DNA from 4 places in the Lysinibacillus phoenicis genome. Region 2 is predicted to be linked to each of the others. Evidence: riboswitches for the same ligand, from Rfam matches in the RefSeq annotation. Region 2 holds a riboswitch; each other region holds the start of a gene.
The links. A riboswitch is a leader RNA that binds a small molecule or an ion and turns the genes downstream of it on or off. The one in region 2 is predicted to bind S-adenosylmethionine.
Positions count from the first base shown of each region.

Region 1 (4,450 bases), 3.5 Mb from region 2:
TGATCTGAATGAAAATAATGTCTCCGATGGATGTTTCTAATTTTTGAAGCGAACTCGAAAAAATATGCTTTCAATTACCTAGAGGTGTAATTGAATCTTGTTTTTATAGGAGAAGTATGGCACACTGAAAGTGAATATATTACATATTTATGGAGGGGTTTATTGCATGAGCACACCTAAAGACTTACGATACTCTGAAGAACATGAATGGGTAAAAGTAGAAGATGGAAAAGTACGTATTGGTATTACTCACTTCGCACAATCTGAATTAGGAGATATCGTTTTCGTTGAGCTTCCACAGGTTGGCGACGAAATCAAAACAGATGATCCATTCGGTAGCGTAGAATCAGTTAAAACTGTTTCTGAATTATATGCACCAATCTCAGGTACTGTAGTTGAAGTCAATGCAGATTTAGAAGATAGCCCAGAATTCGTTAATGAATCACCATATGAAAAAGCATGGATGATCGTTGTTGAGCCTGCTGATGCATCTGAAGTTGAAAAACTTATGACAGCAGAGCAATACGAAGAAATGATCGCTGAATAAGACAAGCTATAATCGAAAAACGTCGGAAACTACCGGCGTTTTTTGTTATATAATGACTTATAAGTGGGGATGTCTAATTGGAGGTGGCGTAATGTTCGAGGGAAAATGCTTGATCGTAGAAGGACGCTCAGATAAGCTACAAATTGAGCCTATTTTAAATGAGAATGTTACAATACTTTGTACGAATGGTACAATTGGTGTGCATCAATTAGAAGAGCTACTCGATCCTTATGAGGGCTGTGAGCTTTTCACTTTTTTTGATGCAGATACGTCTGGCGATAAGCTACGTGCATTAATGGACAGACATTATCCAGAGGCTGAGCATTTACGTACAATGCCAACATATAAGGAAGTAGAGACAACACCAAGAAAAGTGTTAGCGATGATTTTATTGCGCGCTCATTTCTCAATCCATAATGAATATATTTTGTAAGGTTGCGTGAAATCAATGGAAGAATGGTCAAAAGAGCAGTGGGAAGCGGCTATACAGTCGGGTGAAAAAGCTGCATTTTATTTATATACACCGATGTGTGGAACATGTGCGGTGGCATCAAAAATGCTGTCAGTTATTGAACAATTGCTGCCACAGCTTCAAATCGGCAAAGCAAATATCAACTTTCTAGAGCAGATTGCTTATGAGCATCAAATTGAAAGTGTCCCATGTTTACTTGTTACTGATGGCGGGAAAGTGACAGATAAAATTTATGCTTTTCAATCTGTACCTTTTTTGTACGAATTGTTAAAAAAATCAATTGACTGAACATTACTAGCGTGGTAAAGTATCAAATATATTACTAAAACATTAAATATATCGAACTCTTATGAAGAGCGGCGGAGGGAAGTGCCCTATGAAGCCCGGCAACCATCACCATGTGAAAAGGTGCCAAATCACCCAAAGATTTTTCTTTGAAAGATGAGAGAACGGTTTAACGTATCATACGTGACCCCTTCTACTTGTCTATGAGTGAAGGGGTTTTTTTATATAAGAAAAGGAGTATTCGCTATGATTCAGCTTCAAAATATTACGAAGAAATACAAAACAGCAAATGGCGAATTAACGGCAGTCAAAGACGTCAACCTTACTATAAATAAAGGTGAAATCTTTGGCATCATCGGCTATAGTGGTGCCGGTAAAAGTACCATGATTCGTTTATTAAATGGATTAGAGAAACCGACAACAGGAACGGTAACAGTAAACAATCTAGAATTTTCATCCATTAAAGGGCAAAAGTTAAGAGCTGCTAGACAAAAGGTAAGTATGATCTTCCAGCATTTCAATTTACTTTGGTCTAGAACAGTTGCTGAAAACATCGCTTTCCCTCTGGAAATTGCAGGTGTTCCAAAAGCTCAACGAGAAGGCCGTGTGAAAGAGTTAATCTCACTTGTAGGTTTAGAAGGACGTGATAAGGCATACCCATCACAGCTTTCAGGTGGTCAAAAGCAGCGAGTTGGGATTGCACGAGCATTAGCTAATAATCCAGAAGTTTTACTATGTGATGAGGCAACATCTGCACTGGATCCTGAAACGACAGATGCTATTCTTGACTTACTAGTTGATATCAATGAACGTTTAGGGTTAACGATCGTATTGATTACCCATGAAATGCACGTTATCCGTAAAATATGTCATCGTGTAGCCGTAATGGAGGCTGGTGAAATTGTAGAGCGTGGTGAGGTGTTGCAAGTTTTCCAAGCACCACAAGCAGCTATTACTAAGAAATTTGTAGCCCAGATTACCGACACAAAAGAAACAAAGGATACAGTGGAACAGATCAAAGCAAACTACCCAACTGGTCAACTTGTCAAGCTGATCTTTGTTGGTGAAAAAACGGAACAGCCCGTCATTTCACATCTTGTTAAAAAATTCGATGTGGAAGTAAGCATTGTTCATGGCAATATTTCGCAAACGAAAAATGGAGCATACGGTACACTTATTGTGCAAATTGATGGTTCTAAGGAAAATGTGGCTGATGCCCTACATTATTTAAATACAGTCGAAGTTCAAACGGAGGTGATCGCAAATGCTAACTAATCTCTTTCCGAACGTAGACTGGGAAAATATGTGGCAAGCTACGTATGAAACATTGTATATGACAGCTATTTCAACAGTTGTCACATTTATTCTTGGATTGGTTATTGGTATCTTGCTATTTTTAACAAGTCCTAATCAGTTATGGGCTAATAAAATTGTTAACTTTTTAACGGGGTCACTCGTTAATATATTCCGTTCCATTCCATTTATCGTATTAATTATTTTATTAATTCCATTTACGAAGTTTTTACTTGGGACAATTCGTGGAGCAAATGCGGCTTTACCAGCCTTAATTATTGGTGCAGCTCCATTTTACGCACGTATGGTTTTAATTGCATTACGCGAAATTGATAAAGGTGTCATTGAAGCAGCTCGTTCAATGGGGGCTAAAACGTCCACAATTATTTGGAAAGTCCTAATCCCTGAATCATTACCAGCTCTGATTTCTGGTATTACCGTAACGGCTGTAGCACTTGTTGGTTATACTGCAATGGCAGGGATTATCGGTGCAGGTGGTCTTGGAAACTTAGCTTTCCTTGATGGCTTCCAACGAAATCGCCAAGATGTGACATTAATGGCAACTATTTTGATCTTAGTAGTTGTATTTATCATTCAATGGATTGGTGATGTCATTACCGATAAAATCGATAAACGCTAGAAAGGCATTAGAGGTTATTCCGGTTCTTACCGCTAACATATTTCAAACAAAGTAAAAGGGAGTGTCATAAATGAAGAAATTATTGGCAGGATTATTTTTATCAATACTTGTCCTAGCTTTAGCAGCTTGTGGTACTGATAAAAAAGAAGATGCAAATTCAGCATCAGATGATCAATCAGATAGCAAAGAAAACGTAACATTAAAAGTAGGTGCTTCTAACACACCACATGCTGTTATTTTAGAAAAGGCAAAACCGATTTTAGCAAAAGAAGGTATTGATCTTGAGATTGAACCATATACAGATTATGTTTTACCAAACCAAGATTTAGAGTCAGAAGAAATTGATGCAAACTATTTCCAACATATTCCTTACTTAGAGTTACAAATTAAAGACAATGGCTATGATTTCGTTAATGCAGGTGGCGTTCATATTGAACCAATCGGTATTTACTCTAAAAAATATAAATCATTAGAGGACCTTCCTGAAGGAGCAACAATTTTACTTTCTAATTCAGTATCCGACCATGGTCGTATGCTATCATTATTAGAAGCAAAAGGCTTAATTAAACTAAAAGAGGGTATTGATAAAACAGCAGCTGAATTAAAGGATATTGAAGAAAATCCTAAAAACTTTAAATTCGATGCGAATACTGCACCAGAAATGCTTGTACAAATGTATGAAAATGACGAAGGTGATGCAGTATTAATCAACTCTAACTTTGCTATTGATAACGGCTTAAACCCAATCGAAGACGCTATTTCTCTTGAAGACAAAGAATCTCCATATGTAAACATCATTGCTGTACGTAAAGGTGATGAAACAAAACCAGAAATTAAAAAATTATTAGAAGTATTAACTTCGAAAGAAATCCAAGACTTCATCTTAGAAGAATGGAAAGGTGCAGTAGTGCCGGTAAAATAAGAATTGAAAATTCTTCAAAAGGGTACATAAGTTTAATGACTTATGTACCCTTTTGTGTTATTGAAAAAAGAGAATGTCACTTGAAAAAAGCGAGGCGGTTGCTTTTCATCTCGGTCATTGGGAAGCCCACCTTTCCTAAGAAAGGGTACAGATGATTAATTATCCTCAACTATGTACTTTTTATGACGTATAGGTATGTTCAGATATTGTCTAGTTATATTTTTTACTATAATACTGTTGTTAATTTATTAAATAAATGATAGAAAATAATAATATAGAAAAACAAATAGG
Region 1 is NZ_JBDFMP010000002.1:3,780,889-3,785,338, forward strand. It holds gene gcvH (glycine cleavage system protein GcvH) at 167-547, shown strand; gene ABC382_RS20365 (toprim domain-containing protein) at 639-980, shown strand; gene ABC382_RS20370 (thioredoxin family protein) at 996-1,307, shown strand; SAM riboswitch class I at 1,364-1,467, shown strand; gene ABC382_RS20375 (methionine ABC transporter ATP-binding protein) at 1,551-2,579, shown strand; gene ABC382_RS20380 (methionine ABC transporter permease) at 2,569-3,237, shown strand; gene ABC382_RS20385 (MetQ/NlpA family ABC transporter substrate-binding protein) at 3,308-4,159, shown strand.
Region 1: another riboswitch for S-adenosylmethionine. It lies ahead of ABC382_RS20375 (methionine ABC transporter ATP-binding protein); the one in region 2 lies ahead of ABC382_RS02525 (Na+/H+ antiporter NhaC family protein).

Region 2 (4,450 bases):
CGAGCTTGATGACTTATTCAACAACTCACTTGGTGGGGTTATCGGATACCAATTATACAGACTAGGGGCTTCTATTGTTCATCACAAAAAAGTAAAAATAAAAAGTCTTGTTGGAACTTTGGCTATCCCTCTTATCATGGGATTGATTTTTATTGGGATGTCATTGGTATATGCTCAACAAGAATTTGGACATCTGCCAATAAACGCTTATACAAAATCCAATATGTCAGGTGTTCATATATCTACTTCATTGCAATTAGACTCAAACCCTACTGTTGCGCCCGTTTATAAAAAAATTATTCATAATGAAGAAGTTGAAACATTGTTGCAAGATAAATTAGGGTTATCGGAGTTGAGTACAAAGAATTATAAAGAAGACAAAGAAATTTTATTGCAAGACAAAGCAGGTATGCAATATACATTATTTATAAGTTCAATGGGAAATTGGTCGTTAACAGCGAATAATTATTCGCAGCAAGCGACATCGACTGGTCAGGAACACTTGATTGATAAGGCGAAGGCATTGATGGACGAACTTTCTATCCTCCCTCAAGAAGCAGAGTTTTCTGTACTGGAAAACGGGGAATTTGAATGGAATCTTCCAGATCGTCCCGATTTAAATGTCGACTATTGGTATGGGGATGTAGTTCTTGATCTTACACAAGATGGACGTGCATATTCATTAGCCTATAATGTTCAAAGAAATCAATTTACACGGGAAGTAGATATCTTCTCCCCTGCTGAAGTATATGAGCAAATAAAGAATGGAGAATTTCCTCAAATAAAGTATAATGCACTCGTTACAGAAGAAGAGCTGGTTCTAAAAAAAGACGATCAGCTTGAAATTGAATTAATCGAGCTAACGTATATGTATGACACAAAAGGTTTCTATCAGCCAGTATACAACGTTTCTGGAACATTAAACGGAAACAACTGGTTTACACTAATACAGGCAAGAAAGTAATCCTTCTAAATCTAAAACATTACTTTAAGAGATGAAAAAGACCAGCTAAGCTAAAATTTTGCTTTGCTGGTCTTATTTGAGCTTTAGGCTTTCTTTTTTGAAGGGTATCCAATAGAAATAGCTATCATTCCGCAAATACCAATAAGAATGGGATAGATCGAGTATTGCAGCATACTTACTGGTGATATTTTGGCCACGCTTGCGGCAGCAAGGAATTGAGCCCCATACGGCAGAAGCCCTTGGACTGTACAGGAGAAAATATCTAATATACTTGCGGATTTTCTTGGCTCAATGTCATATTGTTCAGCAATATTTTTGGCAAGTGGCCCAGCAATTAATATCGCAATTGTATTATTAGCAGTAGATAAATTCGTTAAACCCACAAGGCTAGCAATGCCGAATTCAGCACCCTTTTTCGATTTAATTCTACTTGTCGCAAGGTGCAGCAAAAAGTCAATGCCTCCATTAAACTTAATAACCTCTACCATTCCAGCTATTAATATGGCAAGAAAGGCGATTTCATACATACCGGACATGCCTTCTCCAATCGTTTGCAGAAGGCTCATCAAGTGATAGCTACCATCTACTAAGCCAACAGCACCTGCAAGGACAATCCCTAATGCCAGCACAAGGAAAACATTCATCCCAGATAACGCTAAAATGATCACTAAAACATATGGTACAATTTTAACCCAACTATAGCTTACATGCGCCACTTGTGCTGTTTCACCCATTGAAATGATTGCTAAAATAATGCTCGTTACAATAGCTGCTGGCAATACAATCCAAAAATTAACCTTAAACTTATCCTTCATTTGTGCGCCTTGTGAACGTACGGCAGTAATGGTTGTATCTGAAATAAAGGATAAATTATCACCAAACATGGAGCCACCAACAACAGCTGCCATCACTAAAGCAATAGAAAGGTCTGTAAGATCACTTATTCCAACGCCTATTGGAGCTAATGCAACAATCGTTCCCACGGATGTACCCATTGAGAGGGAAATAAAACAGGCAATGATGAACAAGCCCACAACCAGTAAGTTTTGCGGAACGACCGATAAAGCAAAGTTAACAGTGGAATCTACTGCCCCCATACCTTTTGCAACCTCTGAAAAGGCCCCAGCCAAGAGAAAAATAATAACCATCATCATGACATTTAAATTCCCTGCACCTTGACAAAAAATATCAACTTTTTTCGTAAACGATTCTTTTCGATTCATGGCTAGAGCCACAGCACCTGCAATGGTGATAGCAACAATGACAGGAAAGGCATAAAAATCACCTGTAATAACCCCAGAACCAATAAATAATATCATAAAAACAACAAATGGGATCAGCGCCCATGGATTCTCTTTCTTCACTGTTTTACCTCCAAAAAAATTAAAATCAGCCTTTTTCCATAAAAAAAGGCCTCATCTTGAATGAACAAGAAGAGGCCTTATATTGAAAATACACCTCTTATCTATCAAGTCATTTCTTGCTGGATTTGGCACAGTAACTTAATGACTAAGTTCCGCTGCCGAGATTTCATCGGGCCAGTCCCTCCATCTCTCTTGATAAGAAGAAAAAATATTATTTTTTTGACACAATATTAAAAGATTAAAATAAAAAATTAATATTTGCAACAAGTTTTTTCTTTAACTTCTATACGTACATAGATTTTCCGATTAATCTTAGAAGAAATCTGCTTATTGTAGCTGATTTTGTGTATTACTGAATAACGCCGATAGCGGATATTCCATCTTGCTCCTCGGGTATTCATCCTGCTTCGCGGTTATTTCACCTTACTCCTCGGGTATTCAGCCTTGCTCCGCGGGTATTTCGCCTTGCTTCGCGGGTATTTCACCTTACTCCGCGGGTATTTCGCCTTGCTTCGCGAGTATTTCACCTTACTCCGCGGGTATTTGCCTGCTAAATAATAGAATATAATCCCAAGTAGCTTATTGTGCAACTAACAAAAAACCAGGTGCTCTTCTAAGAAGAACGCCTGGTTTTATTGTGAAAGTGAATCTTACTAACTTACTTAGTTTTGATTCGTTATAATACTACGCTAAGTTGAGGCAATGAACAAGTTAAAATATTTTCCAACAAAATTTTAGGGAATTTTTATGTTTTTTCGAGCATTTCAGGAACCCGTTTCAAAGGTATTAAATTTTGTAGTGCTCATTATTTTCGTTAAAGTAAGTAATAATAAAGTCCCGTAACTGTTGAACGGCAGCTGACGAAATGGAATTTTTTACCCAGGACAGACCTACTGTATACGTTGGATTCATATTAGCTATTTTTACAAAATGTAAATTAAACTTTCTACAAACCGATATGGGCAACAAGGCTACACCCTGTTCCAGCTGGATAATTTCTGCCAGAAGGGTTGAATCTACTTCATAGTTTTTGATAGGCATAAATCCCGCTCTTTCACAAAGTGACGTTGTAAAACGACTATATTCTGCATTGTTGGCTAAGGAAATAAAGGATTCATTTGCAAACTTAGCTAGAGCAACCTCTGACTGACCAGCCAATGGGTGATTAGAAGGCAACACAAGTACTACATCCTCTGCCACAAGCACACAGGTTTCAATTTCTTCATCAATGATTGGAGGGCCTGCTATGCCCAGATCAATATCCCCTCTCTTTAAATTTATACGTATATCATCCCTTGTCTCAATTCCCTGTTGAATTTTGGCATGAGGAAAATCATTAATATATTGACTAATTAGTCCAACGAGAAATCGTGTATTTGATATGGCTATTTTAACTGTACGAGCATTGATTTCATCAAGTGATTGAATATCCATTTTTGCATTTTCTAGTTCGATAAATACCTTATTAACATGCTTGAGCATAATCTGTCCTGCAGCACTTAATTCAATATTTCTTCCTTTTCTATGAAATAATTTTGTGCCTAGTTCATCCTCCAGACGTTTTATAGTCAAACTTAAGGATGGCTGTGCAATATTTAACTGTTGAGCCGCCTTCGAAATATGCTCTGTATTTGCTACTGTTTGAAAATACTTCAATTGTAAAAGTTCCATTTCGCTTAAGCCCCCTAATTCATTTATCTAAATAAATATATTTATATTTTATTATGTATTAGACGCAATGTAAAATCCGCATTAAAGTAGTTATTGTAAGAAGACAAAGTTGAAAGAATGGTGGTTTTTCATGAGAAAAGATGAAGTAATGAGACAATTCACAACACCGTTGGATGCAGGTGCTTATCCCATTGGACCTTATCGCTTTTATAACCGTGAATATTTAAATATCGTCTATAAAACAGATATGGAAAAACTTAAGAAAATTGTTCCAGAACCATTGGAAGTGAAGGAGCCCTTTGTCAAATTTGAAATCATGAAAATGCCAGATGTAACAGGGCTAGGTTCTTATACAGAGTGTGGTCAGGTCATTCCTGTTAGCATGGATGGTGAAGAAGGTGATTATTTACATGCAATGTATGTTGATAGTTTCCCAGCCATTGCCTCTGGT
Region 2 is NZ_JBDFMP010000002.1:275,285-279,734, reverse strand. It holds gene ABC382_RS02530 (VanZ family protein) at 1-964, shown strand, start outside; gene ABC382_RS02525 (Na+/H+ antiporter NhaC family protein) at 1,048-2,283, opposite strand; SAM riboswitch class I at 2,423-2,530, opposite strand; gene ABC382_RS02520 (LysR family transcriptional regulator) at 3,115-3,999, opposite strand; gene ABC382_RS02515 (acetoacetate decarboxylase) at 4,130-4,450, shown strand, end outside.

Region 3 (4,450 bases), 2.8 Mb from region 2:
TTAGTAATCGTTAAAGGGATTTTTTTTGTGTGGTTCAAAAGTATTGTTTTGGAGGATGATTCAAGTTGAACTATAAAATAGTGTTTTTTGATGTAGACGGCACACTCATCAATTATGAGGATGGCTGTGTAGAAGAAAGTACAAAGCAGGCAATTGATTTATTAAAGAATAAGGGAATTCACCTTGTAGCAGCTACAGGAAGACCTTTATCCATGTGCCGTGAGTTGGAAGAGTTGGGGATAGAGACCTTTATTACGGCAAATGGTGCATATGTGAAACATCATGATCTTGTCCTACATAAAACGCCTATTGCTAAAGAGATTGTCCAAAATGTTGAGGCTTTTGCAATGGAACAACAGCATAGCTTAACATTTTTTACAGAGCAGCTAGCGATGAATAGCATACAAAGTCCAGCTGCTTTACATGCTATGCAGGAAACATTGTCTTTGGGAGATTTTCCGGTTATAAATGAAAAAATTACGAATGAGGAAGTTTTTCTCATGTGTCTATATACAGATGAACAGGGAGAAAAAAGATATGTTAGTCAATTTCCGAATATATTATGGCAGCGATGGCATCCTTATATTGTGAATGTACTACAGCAGGATGTTTCCAAGTCAATAGCTGTTCAAGCAGTACTAGATTATTTTAACATTGATTCTAAAAATGCCATTGCTTTTGGAGATGGGGATAATGATATGGATATGCTGGAGCTGGTAGGATTAGGAATTGCTATGGGAAATGGCAGCTTAGCTTTGAAAAACGTTGCTGATTTTGTTACAAAGAAATCTACCGAGGGCGGTATTGACTTTGCTTTGCGTCAGCTTCAAATAATTTAAAACAATCTTCAAGTTGCTTCTTCTGTTTTCCGCAGTTTGATTATAATGAAACCTGTATATTTTATAGTTAAAAAATTTTTAGGTGGGATAGTTTATGGCACATCACGTGCAATCTCTAATTGAACATTACGGGTATTTTGGCATTATCGTAATCCTAATTGGAGGTATAGTTGGATTGCCACTTCCTGATGAGGTTTTCTTAACATATGTAGGTTATAGTGTTTATCGGGAAAGCCTTGAACATATCCCTGCATTAGTAAGTGCCATGATTGGCGCAGTTGGAGGTATTACTTTAAGCTACTATATTGGTTATCGATTTGGCTTACCATTACTACAAAAGTATGGGCCAAAAATTCATATAACTGAACAAAAAATTGATTTTACGAAAAAAATGTTTGCCAAAATTGGACCTATCTTATTGTTAATAGGCTATTTTATCCCTGGTGTCCGCCACATAACAGCGTATATTGCGGCTATTAATAATTATCCATATAAAAAGTTTGCGTTCTTTGCCTATACAGGAGCATTTATCTGGACATTCACATTTATAACGTTAGGGAAAATGCTTGGAGAGAAATGGCGGTTTGTTGGTTACTACTTATCCCATTATAGTATGTATCTCATCCTATTATTTGTTCTATTAATGTTCGTCGTTTACTTTATATTCAAAAAAAGAAATGTACAAAAATAAAAGTCGGTATCTCTATACCGACTTTTAAGTTATGGCAAAATAGCAAAGGAGCGAACAGGGAATCCAGATGCTTTTTCTGGTTTAGGTACAATATTAAAAATAATTGCACCTGTTGCAGGTAGCTTGTCTAAATTAGTCATTAACTCAATTTGATAAGTGTCTTGTTCGAGCACAAAGTATTCACCATCTAGTTTGCCATTTTTACGAAAATCAGCTGCTGAATCAGTATCGAATGTTTCGTGACCAATCGCACTAACTTTACGTTCCGTCAGTAAAAATTGTAAAGCCTCTAAGCCCCAACCTGGAATATGGTTATACCCTTCCGCATCTTTATTGCTGAATGCTTCCTTATCTGGCCAACGTTTACTCCAATCGGTACGTAGCGCTACAAAGGTACCTGCCTCAATTTTTCCGTGCTGTGCTTCAAACTCAAGTATATCTTGAACACTTAAAGAAAAATCATGATTGCTAGCAGCTTCTTCGGACTTATCAATGACAACAAGGGGAAGAACAAGCTCTTTTAAATCGAGCTCTTCAAGGTACCGTGTGTCTCGCACAAAATGAATGGGTGGGTCGATATGCGTACCATATTGACCAGGGAAAGTGAACTGTTGTGCAAAGAACCCATCATCGTGAGAGAATAATGTTTCAAATTTTGCATCTTCGAACATGAAAAAATGGGGTGAGTTAGGGCCGAATGTATGTGTTAAATCGACCCATTGTTTAGATTTTAATAATTGTAATGCTTGTAATAATTCATTAGGCATCGTTTTCCCTGCTTTCTTAAAATAGTAGTAAAAAAAGAGCCCCCTATAGAAGAGGACTCCTGAATAAACAACGGTAGTTCATCTTCTCATCTTCAAGGCTTTGGAATTAGGCCAATTGGAATTAGCACCATACTGTTGAGCTGGTTGCTGAGACTTCATCGGGCCAATCCCTCCGTCTCTCTTGATAAGAAAAATATAAGAATTTTCAGAAATAATAATACAAACACTTTATCATAGTTTTCTATAGTTTACAAGTTCAATAGGGATACAAGGTTAGGGTTTTTTTCACCAATTTAAATTCAATATGACACCACAACAGCCATTATCAATTAGACGTATTCTAAAACTATCAGGTGTATAGTTCGTTTCGAATTTCATCGTAATACCTGTGGATGAAATTAATTTCTCCACTTCTGCTTTATTTGAAAGTTGTGCTGCATTCATTAAATCATGGGCAAATTGCTGGGAGCTTTCAATTTTATCCGTCAGTAATTGGGCTTGCTGCATAATTGCCTTTATCCGTGTAACCGATGATTTTAATTTATGTGTATCAACAGGTGGAAAGGGATTGTTGGTCGGCATTGCAAGATGTTGGGGAAAGGATCTTACAGCAAGGTGGTTGGCAATTGGTGGCGCTGAGTAATGATAGGGATGAACGAAATACGGATAAGGATTGTAATACAATGGAATTCCTCCTATCCTATAGCTGATATCTTATCTTATGTATTCAAGCGAATTTAGGTGTAACTCCATTCTTGTCTTACTTATAACACAAAAAGGAAGCCACAGGGAGCTTCCTTTTTATCAATATTGTATATATACCGATGTTAAATTACCAAAATATCAAGTAAATGCTAGATAAACGGACTAACAATATTATTGTTTTTTATTATCGAAAAGCAACCATAATAATGTAACAATCGCTGCTAGCATAACCATTAGGAATCCATAAAGAGGCGTATGTGCTAATGATTGATGGCGAATAATAAAACCTCCAATATAGGATCCTAAAAATATACCAATGTTAAAAGCAGAAATGTTTAATGCTGAAGCCATAGAAATAGCTGACGGCACATATTTTTCAGACAGTAGAACAGCATATAACTGTAATCCTGGGACATTCATGAACATAAATAATCCCATTGTCAGTACCATGACTAAACCGATAATCGGTGATTCAAGAGTGAAGCCAATACCAAGTAACGCTAAGGCAAGTCCAACAAAAATTATAAAGATGGAACGTAGCGGATTTTGGTTAGCAAAATGGCCTCCTAATGTATTACCAATAGCAACGCAAATACCATAGACAACTAATATAATTACTACTGCATGTGGGGAATAGCCCATATATTGCTCTAAAATAGGTGAAACATACGTATAGACTACAAAGGCCCCACCATATCCAATAGCTGTAATGAAAAGGATTAATAACATGCGAATATTGCCTAATACTTTGCCAATATCACGTAAAGAAATAGGATTACCTTTTGATAATTGGTTAGGTACTAGTAAAGCATTACTAATTAAACCGATAATGCCTATAATGACGATAAAAATGAACGACATACGCCAGTCTGTTACTTGTCCAATAAATGTACCAAGTGGAACACCGGTCACAGTAGCTAGCGTTAAGCCTGTAAACATAAAGGCAATCGCGCTTGCTCGTTTATTTGGTTCAACTACATCAGCTGCTATAACAGAGGCGATCGACATAAACACACCATGAGCTAATGCTGAAATAATACGACCTATTATCAGTATAGAAAAAATTGGTGCGATAGCTGCAGTTAAATTCCCCGCTATAAAAATGGTCATAACAAGCAATAAAACTGTTTTTCGACTAAGACGAGATGTTAAGGCTGTTAATAATGGAGCACCAACAGTGACACCTAGTGCGTATATAGAAACGGTTAAACCGGCAGTGCTTAAAGATATACCAAAATCATCTGTAATTAATGGTAAAAGTCCAACACTGATAAATTCAGTGGACCCTATACCAAATGCACTGATTGCAAGTGCTAGCAATGTCAATTTTGCATTTGGCTTTTTTGATTGTGACATTTTACTAATATCTCCTTTGATTTTTTTTAGTATGTGTAGTAATATTCATGCATGCCTAAAAGTTGTGTAGAGTACTTTTAGTTACTTTTGAA
Region 3 is NZ_JBDFMP010000002.1:3,098,306-3,102,755, forward strand. It holds gene ABC382_RS16915 (Cof-type HAD-IIB family hydrolase) at 66-839, shown strand; gene ABC382_RS16920 (DedA family protein) at 934-1,530, shown strand; gene ABC382_RS16925 (cyclase family protein) at 1,560-2,297, opposite strand; SAM riboswitch class I at 2,381-2,488, opposite strand; gene ABC382_RS16930 (YuzC family spore coat inner layer protein) at 2,583-2,981, opposite strand; gene ABC382_RS16935 (MFS transporter) at 3,174-4,358, opposite strand.
Region 3: another riboswitch for S-adenosylmethionine. It lies ahead of ABC382_RS16925 (cyclase family protein); the one in region 2 lies ahead of ABC382_RS02525 (Na+/H+ antiporter NhaC family protein).

Region 4 (4,450 bases), 3.1 Mb from region 2:
AGCTGCAATATGTGCTGGAGTTGTTCCACAGCAACCACCTACAATATTAAGCCAACCCTTTTCTGCAAAGCCTTTTAATTTTTGCGATAAAGATTCTGGCGATTCATGGTAACAGCCTTCTTCATCAGGTAAGCCAGCATTTGGATAACAACTTATATAGCCTGTTGAAAGCTCTGCTAATGAACGAATATGATCCGTCATAAACTCTGGTCCTGTCGCACAGTTTAAGCCAACTGATAATGGTTTAATATGCTCAATAGATATATAAAAGGCATCAATCGTTTGTCCTGCGAGTGTCGTACCCATCGGTTCAATTGTTCCTGAAATCATAACGGGAAGTTCCTTGCCAGTTGCCGCGAAAGCACGTGTTACCCCTAATGTGCCGGCTTTAACATTCAGCATATCCTGACTTGTTTCCAATAACAGCACATCTGCTCCTGCCTCAATTAAGGCCTTCGCTTGGATAAAGAAATTTTCCTCGAGCTCATCAAATGTAATACCGCCAGTTACGGATAATGTTTTTGTTGTTGGTCCCATAGCTCCAGCTACAAATCGCGGCCAATCCGATGTTGTAAATTTATCCACCGCTTGGCGAGCAATTTCAACTGCACGTTTATTAATCTCTTCCGCTTTTGCACCCAGATCGTATTCATTTAACACAAGAGGAGTTCCACCAAATGTATTCGTACAAATGATATCTGCGCCAGCCTCTAAATATTTAAGATGAATTTTCTCTATAACATCAGGTCTAGTAAGCACAAGATTTTCATTACACCCATCGAGCTCCTCTCCACCAAAATCATCTGCCGATAAGTTTTCATTTTGTAGCATTGTTCCCATTGCGCCATCAAGAATTAAAATACGTTTCTCTAATTGCTCTTCAATCAAGTGCTTAGCCATGTATACTTACTCCTTTTTTTTGTTCATCCAATTGCTCAATATATTTCATCAACTCTAGTGTCACATCATAGCGTAAAAAAGGTGTAATAAGGTAAATACCATTAAAATATTGCGCAGCCACCTCTACTAATTCCCTTGCAATGGCAATACCCTCAGCTGTTGCACGTTCTTTATCTTCACCACAAGCCTTCATTCTTGCTAAGGCATCTTCTGATAATTTGATGCCAGGCACCTCGTGGTGTAAAAACTCTGCACTTTTATAACTCGTAACGGGCATAATCCCAATATATATCGGTGCTTGTAGATGCTTTGTTGCCTCGTAAATTTCCACAATTTTTTCCTTCGTATACACTGGCTGTGAAATAAAATAATCTGCACCATGTTCGATTTTCTTTTCTAAACGTGCCACAGCACGGTCTAACACACGAACGTTTGGATTAAATGCAGCAGCCACTGAAAAATTTGCTTTTTTTCGAAGGGGTTTACCAGAGAAAGAGACCCCTTCATTTAACTGCTTAATTAATTGGATTAGCTCCATCGAGGAGACATCATAAACGCTTGTCGCACCTGGGAAGTCCCCAACTTTTGTTGGATCACCCGTAACAGCTAAGACATCATGAATTCCTAAAGCATTTAATCCCATTAAATGTGATTGCAGACCGATTAAATTACGATCTCGACATGTAATATGTGTTAGAGGACGTACGCCATGTGTATTCTTCAACAATGCTCCCATTGCAATATTGCTAATACGAGGAGAGGCTAGAGAATTGTCTGCCATCATGACTACATCTGCGCCAGCATCATACAATTGTTTTGCTCCTACAAGGAATCCATCAATTTCTAAATGTCTAGGTGTATCCAGTTCTACAATGACAGATCGTTCACGTTTTACTTTTTCATGAAGAGGCTCATACTTAGGAGGCTCTGCTTCTCGAACGACCTCAATCTTTTCAGGTTTCGCATGCTTTTCATGAACGGGTGATAACTCCTCTAAATATTTTTTTGCTGCCGCTATATGCTTTGGTGTCGTACCACAGCAGCCCCCAATCAAGCGTACCCCTTGATCACGTAGTTCTACTGCTGCTCGACCAAAATAATCAGCCTCCGATTCATAAACGACACGCCCATCTTCTAAGTCAAGAAGTGAAGCGTTCGGATAAGCTGACATAAATGCCTTTTCAGGAAGTTCTACGCCTTCAAATGCTTGTATTGTATGATGTGGGCCTAGCCGGCAATTGACACCAACGATATCTGCACCAAGTGTTTCTAGCTCATGCAAAACATTATTTAAAGACATTCCATTTTGTAAAACACCAGGCTCATGCATAGATACTTGTGCAATAATTGGTAACATTGTTTTTGCACGTAACATTTTTAATGTTGCAGTTAATTCTTCAAAATCATAATAGGTTTCAAGTAAGAGGCCATCTGGATTTCCTGCAAGTAAAACACTTGCTTGTTCCTCTACAGTCGCTAATATTTCCTCTAGTGTTGCATCACTTTTTCGGATACCACGAATACCTCCTATTGTCCCTAAAACAAATTGACCTCCATCTGCAGCTGCTCGCTTAGCAATTGTAATAGCTGCTTCATTAAATTGTTGAACGCGTGATTCTAATCCATAGCGAGCTAATTTGATGGCATTTGCACCGTACGTATTCGTTTGAATGATGTCAGCACCAGCCGCAATATATTCTCTATGAATCTTTTCAATTAACTCTGGTCTCTGCACATTCATTTCCTCATGGCAATATTCCAATCCATAGCCATAAAGAACTGTGCCTATTGCACCATCCGCCGTCAATACATGCGTGTTTAACTTCTCAAGCAATCCCATAAAACTAGCCTCTCTTCCTATGTCTCTGTATAATAAAAAGCCTTCTTTCATAAAAAAGAAGGCTTTAACGATTCAGCATTGTTGTTCCTTCTCATCTTCGACTCAACGGTCTTCTGGATTTAGCACCTGACAATAAGTTGGTTGCTGAAGCTTCAATGGGCCAGTCCCTCTGCTTCTCTTGATAAGAATTAAGTATGAATTTTTTAAATAATTAAAAGAATCATATCGTTTACTGACGAATGAGTCAAGAGTATTTCACGTAACAAAGTAATTTTTAACTTAAAATCTTAGAAACTGGATAGTTCCTCTGCAAGCTCCTCACCAATTTTTTTCCCATTTTGAATGCAAGCTCCGATACCTACACCAAAATATGAACAGCCTGCTATAGCTAAATTTGGATAGTTTTTGTTCAGTTCCTGAAGCAACCCTTGTAACGCTTCTCTGTGAGCTAAGTCGTATTTAGGCATTTGATCAATCCATTTTGTTACATTTACTACGGTTGGATCCTCTTCTATTCCCAAGCTCTTTCGAACATCCTCTAAAGCAACGGTTGCCAATTCTTCATCAGTCATGGCACGTAGTTGTTCATACGCTGGGTTAATACTCTTATAGAAGAGTCGTACAAGTAATTTATTGTCTCTCGATGTATGCTTCCATTTACGACTTGTCCAAGTTACTGCATTACAAGTAACGTTAGAATTATGAGAGACAATATAGCCCGTTCCATCTGCTGGCAATTTCGCGTCTGGTACATCGAAGCCTAAGTATATGGTAATGGCTGACGCAGTAGTAAATTGATTAAAATAACAGTTTAATGATTCGTCCTTCATGAGGCTTTGAACAGCTTCATTCGGTAGTGCAAGCACAACATAATCTGCTCCGATATTTTCACCATTTGCTAATGAAATTGTATAGCGGTCTTTCTGTTTTTGAACATGTAAAGTAGCGACACCCTTGATAATTTCAACATTGGTTAATGTTTGCTCAAGTCGATCGATTAAAGAAGTTAAACCATTTTTAAATGATATAAATTTTTTATTGGCAGCTTTAACAAATTGCTCACGGTTCGCATCAAAACCTTTAATGATACTTCCATAATCATTCTTATAATCAATTAAATACGGTAAAGTAGAAGCAATTGAAAGCTGATGTAAATCACCTGAATACACACCTGCTAGAACTGGTGCAATTTGGTTTTTTACTAGTTCCTCTCCTAAATAGTAGGTTAAGAACTCGCCAATTGAACTTTCCTTTGTAAAGCCTTTGTTTGGTAATGTCAAATCCTTTAATGCTTCCTGCTTTCCTTGCTCTGATATTAATGTGCTTTCCTCTAAGGATGCCAAGCTCATTGGAATACCAAATGTAGAATCAGCTGGAATAGCATGTAGTTCATTATTTGTGTAAATATAAGAAATGCCGGTTTCGTTATAAACTAGATTATCTTCAAAATCAAGCTCCTGCACTAGCTCCATAACACCTTTATGGCGAGCGACAATAGAATCAGCACCTGTTTCCATAATAAATCCTTCTTCATATGCCGAATGTAACTTACCACCTAGATATGTATTTTTCTCTACAAGTACTAGACGAACATCTAGATTATTCTCCTTCACTTGACGTTGTAAGTAATGCATTGTGCATAATCCTGTAATTCCGCCACCTAATACAACAACTGTTTTCATATAAACCGCCCCTATTATTAGTTCTTTC
Region 4 is NZ_JBDFMP010000002.1:3,345,222-3,349,671, reverse strand. It holds gene metH (methionine synthase) at 1-900, opposite strand, end outside; gene ABC382_RS18200 (bifunctional homocysteine S-methyltransferase/methylenetetrahydrofolate reductase) at 893-2,740, opposite strand; SAM riboswitch class I at 2,829-2,928, opposite strand; gene ABC382_RS18195 (protoporphyrinogen oxidase) at 3,028-4,422, opposite strand.
Region 4: another riboswitch for S-adenosylmethionine. It lies ahead of ABC382_RS18200 (bifunctional homocysteine S-methyltransferase/methylenetetrahydrofolate reductase); the one in region 2 lies ahead of ABC382_RS02525 (Na+/H+ antiporter NhaC family protein).